DNA from 3 places in the Bordetella sp. 15P40C-2 genome. Region 1 is predicted to be linked to each of the others. Evidence: predicted binding sites of a transcription regulator. Region 1 holds the regulator's gene; each other region holds the start of a gene.
The links. The regulator HrcA, encoded in region 1, represses chaperone genes, less so after heat shock. The targets are predictions, from matches to a motif close to TTAGCACTCNNNNNNNNNGAGTGCTAA.
Positions count from the first base shown of each region.

Region 2: a site for HrcA is predicted at 1,614-1,640, ahead of rpoH (RNA polymerase sigma factor RpoH). Genes of this name have one in related genera too.
Region 3: a site for HrcA is predicted at 1,836-1,862, ahead of groES (co-chaperone GroES). Genes of this name have one in related genera too.

Region 1 is NZ_WSJA01000057.1:72,344-75,620, forward strand. Features, by position in the region: gene recN (DNA repair protein RecN) at 1-640, opposite strand, end outside; gene GOQ25_RS18660 (NAD kinase) at 652-1,551, opposite strand; gene hrcA (heat-inducible transcriptional repressor HrcA) at 1,689-2,693, shown strand; gene hemH (ferrochelatase) at 2,851-3,277, shown strand, end outside.
Region 2 is NZ_WSJA01000029.1:87,697-90,973, forward strand. Features, by position in the region: gene GOQ25_RS13910 (phosphodiesterase) at 1-321, shown strand, start outside; gene rpoH (RNA polymerase sigma factor RpoH) at 685-1,569, opposite strand; gene GOQ25_RS13920 (hypothetical protein) at 1,733-2,422, opposite strand; gene fghA (S-formylglutathione hydrolase) at 2,502-3,277, opposite strand, start outside.
Region 3 is NZ_WSJA01000020.1:51,090-54,366, reverse strand. Features, by position in the region: gene groL (chaperonin GroEL) at 1-1,454, opposite strand, end outside; gene groES (co-chaperone GroES) at 1,486-1,773, opposite strand; gene GOQ25_RS09145 (TetR/AcrR family transcriptional regulator) at 2,017-2,631, opposite strand; gene GOQ25_RS09140 (SDR family oxidoreductase) at 2,721-3,277, shown strand, end outside.

The sequences.
Region 1 (3,277 bases):
TGGTTTGCTCGGCTTGCAGTGCATCCCATTCGTCCGCGCGCAACGCGAGTTGATCGAGTTCATCGGCTTGCCATTGCAGGCGTTCTCGTTCGGCCTGCAGACCGGCAGCATCTTTCTCGGCAAGTTCGAGCTGGCGCGCGACGGCGCGCCAGTCTTTCCAGGCCTGTGCCACCGCGGCGCGCAATTCGCCGTGTCCGCCATGCGCATCCAGCAAATCGCGCTGGGCGTCCGCGCGCATCAGGCTTTGATGCGCATGTTGCCCATGGATGTCCACCAGATTGTCACCCAGCTCGCGCAGTTGCGTCAGCGTCGCGGGCATGCCGTTGATATAGCCCCGGCTACGTCCTTGCGCGTCAACGACGCGCCGCAAGGCGAGCTCTTCGCCGGTATCCAGGTCGCGCTCGGCCAGCCATTCGCGCAGGGCAGGCGACAGATCGAAAATGGCCGTGATATCGGCCCGGGCCGCGCCTTCGCGCAGCACGCCCGCATCGGCGCGGCCTCCCAATGCCAAAGCCAGCGCGTCGATCAGGATCGATTTCCCCGCGCCGGTTTCGCCGGAAAAAACGGTAAAACCCGAGCCGAAGTGAATCTCGGCCTGTTCGACGATGACGAAGTCGCGAATATGCAGAGTGCGCAACATAGTTGTGAGGCTTATTCCACGCTGGCCGACGCCTGCGGCATCAGGTTCCAATGTAGCTTGCGACGCAAGGTCGAAAAGAAACTGTAGCCCTCGGGATGCACGAAGCGAATCGTGTAGGGCGCACGCTGAACCGAAATACGGTCTCCGGGCTGCAAGTCGGACCAGGTCTGCATGTCGAAATGCACGCTGGCGCCGGTCTCGACGCGCCCGATTGCGGTGAGTGTCATGCTGAGTACGCCGCTGCCGGGAATCGCGATCGGTCGATTCGATAGGGTCTGTGGGGCGACCGGCACCAACACCATCGCATCCAGGCCGGGATGCAGTATCGGACCATTCGCCGACAACGCATACGCGGTGGAGCCCGTCGGCGTCGCGATGATCAAGCCATCGGCACGCTGCGCATACATGAACGCGCCATCGAGTTCGACGCGCACTTCGATCATGCCGCCGCGCCCGGCGCGGTTGAGCACCACATCATTGAGCGCCGGCGCGCTATACATCAGCTGATCGCCGCGCCAGACCGACCCCTCGAGCAGCATACGGTCTTCGGCGCGGTAGTTGCCTTCGATGATGCGGCTCAGCGCATTCTGCGATTCCTGTACGGGGATGTCGGTGATAAAACCCAGGCGTCCATGGTTGATGCCCACCAGCGGCACGCCGTAAGGCGCGAGCGTGCGCGCTGCGCCGAGCACTGTGCCGTCGCCACCCATCACCACGGCCAGCGAGGCCGTCGCGCCGATGTCCTTCAGGGTAGCGATGGGGTAGTCGGTCAGTCCGGTGTTCTTGGCTGTATCGACATCGATCAGCACCCGTCTGCCCGTCTGGATCAGCATGTCGGCCAGCACGCGCAGCGGTGCGTCCAGGCCGGTATCCTGATGTCTGCCTATCAGTGCGACAGTGGGAAAATGCATGGTGAAACAACCGAATATCGAGGAAAGGCGGCACGATAGCCGCGTAATGTGCCGATTATATGGGGCGCGTTTACGCGCCGGACGGGCAAGGGGGATAAAAAAACCCCTTTCATGAAAGATTCCTTACAATAGTCCACATGGATGATCGCGCTCGTGCATTATTAAAGGCCCTGATTGAACGTCACATTGCCGATGGACAACCGGTAGGCTCGCGCACGCTGTCCAAGGTGTTCGATCTTTCCCCGGCCACTATCCGCAATGTCATGGCGGATCTGGAAGATATGGGCTTGATTCACAGCCCGCATACCTCCGCCGGCCGAGTGCCCACGCCGCGGGGCTACCGTATGTTCGTGGATTCCCTGCTGGCCGTGCAGCCGTACGAGTTTCAGCCGCTGCAGCTAGGCGAGGCCGCGTTGAAAGCCAACGAGCCCTCGCGCGCACTGAGCGCGGCCGCCGCGCTGCTGTCTAACCTCACGCAATTCGCCGGTGTGGTGCTCACCCCGAAGCGCGCGCAGGTGTTTCGCCAGATCGAGTTCATCCGCTTATCCGAGCGGCGTGTCCTGCTCATTATCGTGACGCCCGATGGCGACGTGCAGAACCGCATCCTGTCCGTGCAGCGGGACTACACCGAGTCCGAATTGCTGGAGGCGGCCAATTTTTTCAATACGCATTTCGCGGGCAAATCCTTCGATGCCGTGCGCCGCACGCTCACGACCGAGCTCGCGCAGTTGCGCAATGACATCTCGCGCCTGATGCAAGCGGCCGTGGAGGCGGGCGCCGAAGCCGCCGAGGATGGCGACGAAGTGATCATCTCGGGCGAGCGCAAACTCCTAGATGTGACGGATATCGCCTCGGATATGGATCGTCTGCGCAAGATGTTCTCGCTGTTCGAGAAAAAGACCGAGCTGCTTCAGCTGCTGGATACTTCGAGCCGGGCGCAAGGCGTGCAGATTTATATAGGCGGTGAATCGCAACTGCTGCCGATGGAAGATATCTCTGTGATCACGGCACCGTATGGCGCGGATGGCCGGGTCATCGGCACCCTGGGGGTTATCGGCCCGACACGCATGTCGTATGACCGCGTGATCCCGATTGTTGATATCACCGCGCGGTTGCTGTCCAACGCTTTCAGCCATAACTAGTAAGATGCAGCAGCCGGCCATATCGGTCGGCGGCGGCGCGCAGCGTATTTTGCCCTGCGCGTGTGGTGTCGCGGGCCATGCCACGTGCCACGCGGTCCGCGTCTGGCTGTCGCGATTCAGATCGCGTCGAGCTCAACGTTTTCTTTAGGGGGTCTTCGTGTTTTTGCGCCTGTTTAAGTATCTATGGCCCGAACGCTACCTGCCTGAACCCGCCGTGGCGGATCCTTTTGACGAAAACCCCGCTATCCGCGCCCCTGGCCCGGTAGGCGTACTGCTGGTAAACCTGGGCACGCCGTCCACGACCACGCCACGCGACATCCGCAAATATTTGGCGGCGTTTCTGTCCGATCCGCGCGTGATCGAGATTCCCCGCTATCTGTGGTTGCCGATTTTGCATGGTCTGGTGCTTGCCCGCCGCCCGCGCCGCCTGCAGCCGCGCTATGAAAGCATCTGGATGGAAGGCGGCTCGCCCCTCTTGGTCTATAGCCAGCGCCAAGCCGAGGGCGTGGCGCAAGCCTTGCAGGCGCGAGGCAAGGATGTGCGTGTGCAACTTGCCATGCGCTATGGTGAACCTTCCATCGCGC
Region 2 (3,277 bases), on a different contig from region 1:
GCCAGCGGCTTTACCGACACGATGATGTTGGAAAACGCGTCTACGCTGTTTCAGCGCCTGGCCGCGCTGCCGCGCACGCGCGTGCTGCTGTGGGGTCATGTGCATCAGGCGCTGGATCGCCGACGCCATCATCTACGCTTGCTGGCGACGCCCTCGACCTGTTTTCAATTTACTGTGCGCGATGGCAAACATGCGATCGATCCGTCGCCGCCCGGCTACCGCTGGTTGAAGCTTTATCAGGATGGCTCGTTTGCCACGGGCGTGCGGCGTATCGGCGTGCCAGCGTGGCAGGCGGTGCAGACGAAATCACAGGCGGCGTGACGGACCCAAGGACCGCGCCGGCAAAAAAATAGGGCACCGATATGCGAGGTGCCCTGCAAGCATCCGTTTCTTAGGGGAGGGGAAGAGGAGAAGCCGAAACGGATGCAAGACTACATGTGCCGTGAACGGCGATTGTCGTCTACAGTGGTTAGTCACGTTTACGGCGATTTAGTTTCCCGATTGGGGCCTTTACGGGGCTGGAAATTGCATCAAAATGTAACCGACTCCGGTCCTGGGCGTGCCTTGGGAACACCGCAGTAAGCATAGGCCGTATGTAAACGACACGGCCCCCCGAGGTGGACATTCATCCACACCCAGGAGGCCGTTTTACGTGTACTGGCTTACCAGCCGGTAGAAATGGCGTCAGGCAGACAACGCGCCGCGCATCTTCTTCAGTGCCGCGGCTTCGATCTGGCGAATACGCTCGGCCGATACGCCGAACTCTTGGGCCAGATCCTGCAACGTGGCGCCGCCCTCGTCCTGCAGCCAGCGCGCCTCGATGATACGGCGCGCGCGCGGATCAAGCGCCTCCAACGCGTTGGCCAAGCCCGTGCCTTGTAGCTGATCGTATTCACGACGATCCAGCACGCGAGTGGGTTCGGCTTGCCCTTCGTCAGAGAGGTACGAAATGGGCGCGTAAGCGTCCTCGTCGTCATCCTGCTTTTCCAGCGACAGATCACGGCCGGACAGGCGGACTTCCATTTCGCTGACGTCTTCGCGGCGTACGTTCAGCGCTTGCGCGATATGGTCGACTTGCTCGCGATCGAGCGTTTGGCCATCGGGGCGCATGCTGCGCAGGTTAAAGAACAGCTTGCGCTGTGCTTTGGTGGTAGCGACCTTCACCATGCGCCAGTTGCGGATGATGAATTCGTGAATTTCGGCTTTGATCCAATGGACGGCGAACGACACCAGGCGTACACCACGCTCGGGATCGAAACGCTTGACGGCCTTCATCAGGCCGACGTTGCCTTCTTGGATTAGGTCGGCGTGCGGCAGGCCGTAGCCCAGATACTGACGGGCAACCGACACCACCAGGCGCAGGTGCGACAACACGAGTTCTCGAGCCGCCTCGAGATCGTCGTTATCGCGCAGGCGGCGACCTAATTCGGTTTCGCGTTCGGCCGTCAGGACCGGCAGACGGTTGACGGCGGAAATATAGGCCTCGATGGTGCCTAGCGAGCCCGGATTGGCAACGGCCAACGCCAGGGCGTTGCCAGTAAGGGCCAACGAGCTACCGGGTTGATTCATGGTTGCGTCCTCCAGGTGGGAATTGACAGCGGGATTCTTTGATATTAGCACTCTCTCCATGTGAGTGCTAATTGGACTGGCAGCCCGCGTAAAAGTTCAGACTGGTCTGAGATTTTGTGACGCTAGGACCGTATTCAGACTGGCAGCACCCTCTGTGCCTGGGCTACCAGCCACGCTGCTTCAACGCCTCGGCGGTCACCGTGTCGCCCGGGCGTATGACTACCGCCCCGCGCGGGTCCATATAGACCTGATAGCGCGCACCGTCGAACATCGGCATATAGGCGGCGCTACCGTATTGCACGTCGACAAAGGGCAGCCAGTTGGGGAACACCTGCCTGAGCACTGCTAGATCCGGCACCGGCCAGTCTGACAAATCGTGCACGCTACGCGGCGCCTCTTGTTCCTGCCGGATATCGGTGTAGCGCCCGGCCAGACGCTCGAATCGGTACAAGGGCGGCGCGCCCGCCAGCAGGGCGGGCAGGCGCCAGCGGATCACCTTGGCGTCGATCTGCCACTGGTCGCCCGTCAGGACATAGTCGCGGTCCGCGCTGCCCGAAAGCGCCGTGGTCACGACAAACGCTCCGGGCGCCTGCTCACGCATCGACACGCTGGCGACCGGCACGTCTGTGGTCAGCCGTAGAAACTGCACCAGCGTCAGCGCCAGGAAAGCCGACACGGCGGCGAGCAGAATCAGCAGGAGGCCGAACAGCCGCCGAACAGGGCGCAGGCGGAACATCCGCCGCCCTCGGGCATCGCGTGGACCGCCTCGGCCGAATAACAGCAGGCCGCCGGGGATCAGCACCACCAGGGCGACTAAGGCCATCCAGATAAAAGGAGCGAAACCGTTGATCACCGGGTCATCCATTCAGACACCGGGGCGGCCGCCCCGGCGCGTTGCGGGATATTCAATTCACAATAGCCCGCAAGCCGCCTCAACGCAAACCCAGTCGCTCGGCGTGAAACTGCAGATGGTCGGCCATGAAGGTCGAGATAAAGTAATAGCCGTGGTCGTAGTCCGCGTGGCGCCGCAGCGTCAGCGGCTGATTCGCCTGGCGGCAGGCATCCTCGAAGGCCTCGGGGTAAAGTTGCTCGGCCAAAAAGCCATCGGCCAGGCCTTGATCGATCAGAATCCCCTCCGGGAAGGGGCGCTGCGCCCGGGCCATGAGTTCGCTGGCGTCATAGGCCTTCCAGGCCTCGGTATCCGTGCCAAGATAGCCCTCGAATGCCTTTTTCCCCCAGGGGCAGCGCGTGGGTGCAGCGATGGGCGCGAAGGCCGAAACGGAGCGGAATTTATCTGGGTGCCGCAGGGCCAGCACCAGGGCGCCATGGCCGCCCATGGAATGGCCGAAGATCCCCGTACGCGCCGGGTCGCCAGGCAGCTGCCCGGTGGCGATGGCGTACAGCTCTTTGGTCACATAGCTTTCCATGCGGTAGTGCGGCCGCCAGGCGGACGTTGTCGCATCGAGATAAAAGCCCGCGCCGGTACCGAAATCCCAGTCCGCGTCCTCGCCCGGCACGCCCGCGCCACGCGGGCTCGTGTCGGGGGCGACCAGCATCATCCCCAATTCGGCGGCCAGCCGTTGCGCGCCGCCTTTGATCATGAAGGTTTCCTCGGTGCAGGTCAGGCCTGCCAGATAAAACAGCACGGGCACGGGGCCCCGTTCTGCGTGGGGCGGAAGGAAAACAGAGAATCGCATCGGCAGGCCGA
Region 3 (3,277 bases), on a different contig from region 1:
TACTCGCCGGTAGCGGCGTTGTAGCCGTAGTTACCCGAGCCGTTGAGCACGTTGTTGACCACCACGCTGGCTTCTTCGCCGGCGTTGGTGACGATGGTGCGCAGGGGCTCTTCGACCGCACGCAGGATCAGCTTGATACCAGCGTTTTGGTCAGGCGTGTCGCCTTGCAGGCCAGCGATGGCTTGCTTGGCGCGCAGCAGAGCCACGCCACCACCAGCAACCACGCCTTCTTCCACAGCAGCGCGGGTAGCGTGCAGGGCGTCTTCGACGCGGGCTTTCTTTTCCTTCATTTCGACTTCGGTGGCAGCACCGACGCGGATCACGGCAACACCGCCGGCCAGCTTGGCCACGCGCTCTTGCAGTTTTTCACGGTCGTAGTCCGAAGTGGCTTCTTCGATCTGCACGCGGATTTGCTTGACGCGGGCTTCGATCGACTTGCTGTCGCCAGCGCCGTCGATGATCGTGGTGTTTTCCTTGCCCACTTCGATGCGCTTGGCTTGGCCCAGGTCTTGCAGGGTGGCCTTTTCCAGCGACATGCCGGTTTCTTCGGAGATCACAACGCCGCCGGTCAGGATGGCGATGTCTTCGAGCATGGCCTTGCGGCGATCGCCGAAGCCAGGCGCCTTGACGGCGGTGGTCTTCAGGATGCCACGGATGTTGTTCACCACCAGGGTGGCCAGGGCTTCGCCCTCGACGTCTTCAGCGATGATCAGCAGCGGACGGCTCGACTTGGCGACTTGCTCCAGCACGGGCAGCAGGTCACGGATGTTGCTGATCTTCTTGTCGAAAATCAGAACATACGGATCGTCCAGAGCGGCAACTTGCTTTTCCGGGTTGTTGATGAAGTAGGGCGACAGGTAGCCGCGATCGAATTGCATACCTTCGACCACGTCCAGTTCGTTTTCCAGCGACTTGCCGTCTTCGACGGTGATGACGCCTTCCTTGCCGACCTTGTCCATCGCGTCAGCGATGATTTGGCCGATCGACGAGTCGCTGTTGGCCGAGATCGAGCCAACTTGAGCGATTTCCTTGCTGGTGGTGACCGGCTTGGATTGCTTGGCCAGTTCAGCCACGGCAGCGGCCACAGCCTTGTCGATACCGCGCTTCAGGTCGATGGGGTTGAAACCAGCGGCCACGTACTTCAGGCCTTCCTGGACGATGGCTTGAGCCAGAACGGTAGCGGTGGTGGTACCGTCGCCAGCGTTGTCCGAGGTCTTGGAAGCAACGTCTTTAACGAGTTGCGCGCCGATGTTTTCGAACTTGTCTTTCAGTTCGATTTCCTTGGCAACCGACACACCGTCCTTGGTGACGGTCGGGGCGCCGAACGAGCGCTCGAGCACAACGTTACGGCCTTTGGGGCCCAGGGTGGTCTTAACAGCGTTGGCGAGAACATTCACGCCGCGCACGATGCGAACGCGGGCGTCATCGCCGAAGAGAACTTGTTTGGCAGCCATTGTGAGCTTCCTTCAGAATTCGTTCAGTGGATTACTGGATCACGGCGAGGATTTCTTCCTCGCGGATGACGAGCAGCTCTTCGCCGTCGACTTTGACCGACTGGCCGGCATACTTGCCGAAGAGAACCTTGTCACCGACTTTCAGGTCGACCGGCAGCACTTTGCCGTCTTCGGTCTTCTTGCCCGGGCCGACGGCCACGACTTCGCCTTGATCCGGCTTTTCAGCGGCGCTATCAGGGATAACGATGCCCGAGGCAGTCTTGCGCTCGTTGTCCAGGCGTTTGACGATCACACGATCGTGCAGGGGACGCAGGGCCATGAGGAACTCCTGTTTCTAATAAATAGAGGTGAAATGTTCGGATTCAGTGCCGGGAGGCAGTGTTAGCACTCACCGGCGGCGAGTGCTAATTATAGGGATGATGTTGCGAGGTTCAAGGGGTAGCGTTGTATCTGTTACATTTTGATGCGCCGCCCAAGGCATTGGCGCAGCATGTTGGCCGCGCCCTTCCAGGCGGCCGCCTGCCGATGGGTCACGATTGTTAGCGAGCAATTCGCGTATGGGTCACGCCACATTGCCGGGCCACGCCGACAGCGCCAAGTCCGCTAGTTTGTTTAGTGTGTGCAGATTTGCACCGTCGCAGGCTTGGGCTGACATGCCCTGCACCACTGCCGCATAGAAGCGAGCTATCGCCTCGGTATCTGCGTGCTCGGCTAGCTCGCCGTTCTGCACCGCTTGGTCGAGCCGGGTTTTTAAGAGCTGAACCCCACGGGCTCTGCGCGCGGCCACGGCGTGCGCTACGTCGTGATTTTTCTCGTTGTGCTGTAGCACCGCGTTAGAGACCATGCAACCCCGTGGCCGGCCTGACTGCGTGAACCGCCGCGCGGCGTCTTTCAGGTAAAAGGCGATGGCCTCGTAAGCGGGACGGCCGTCTCGCAACGCTTGCATCCATAGCTTGTTTTCACGTTCGCTGATGTGGTCAATCGCCTGCTGGTAAAGCTCTTCCTTGGAACCGAATGCGGCGTAGAGCGAAGGCGGGGGTACGCCCATCGCGTGCGTCAGATCGGCAATCGAAGTGCCTTCGTAGCCGCGTTCCCAGAAAAGGTTCGCCGCGATTTCAAGGCCGGTTTCGCGGTCTAGCGAGCGTGGTCGTCCGCGTTTCCGAGGGGTGTTGTCCATTTTATATCAACCGCTATAAAAATCATTGGCAGGGCGCCTAATCTGTTTTAATATAGTGATCACTATATTAATCATCCTAAGAGGAAAACATGGCTGGCAAATTAGCACATAAGGTCGCATTGGTATCGGGCGCTTCGCGGGGAATCGGCCGTGCCACGGCGTTGGCATTGGCCCGGGAGGGCGCGGCTTTTATAGGCCTGCATTATGGCAATAATGCAGACGCGGCGCGGGCCACGGTTCGCGAGATCGAACAACTAGGAGCTAAAGTCGTGGCCATCCAGTCCGATCTCCACAACGGGCGTGATGCCGCCTATGAACTTTGGCACCGGTTTCAGGATGCGGCCGTTGCCGCGACCGGCGAAGCGGGACTCGATATTCTTGTCAACAACGCCGGCATCGCGCCTGCGGTGGCTTTATCCGAGACGAGCGAGTCGTTGTTCGATGAGGTAATGGCGGTGAACTTGAAGGCGCCGTTTTTTCTGATCCAGGCGGCAAGCGCGCACATTCGCGAGCGTGGACGCATAATCAATGTGTCGACGGGCTTTACCCGGCTGGCGGCGCCAACGCATCCGGCTTATGCGGCTTCCAAGGGCGCGCTTGAAACTTTGACGCTGGCTTTGGCTCCGGCATTCGGACCGCGAGGTAT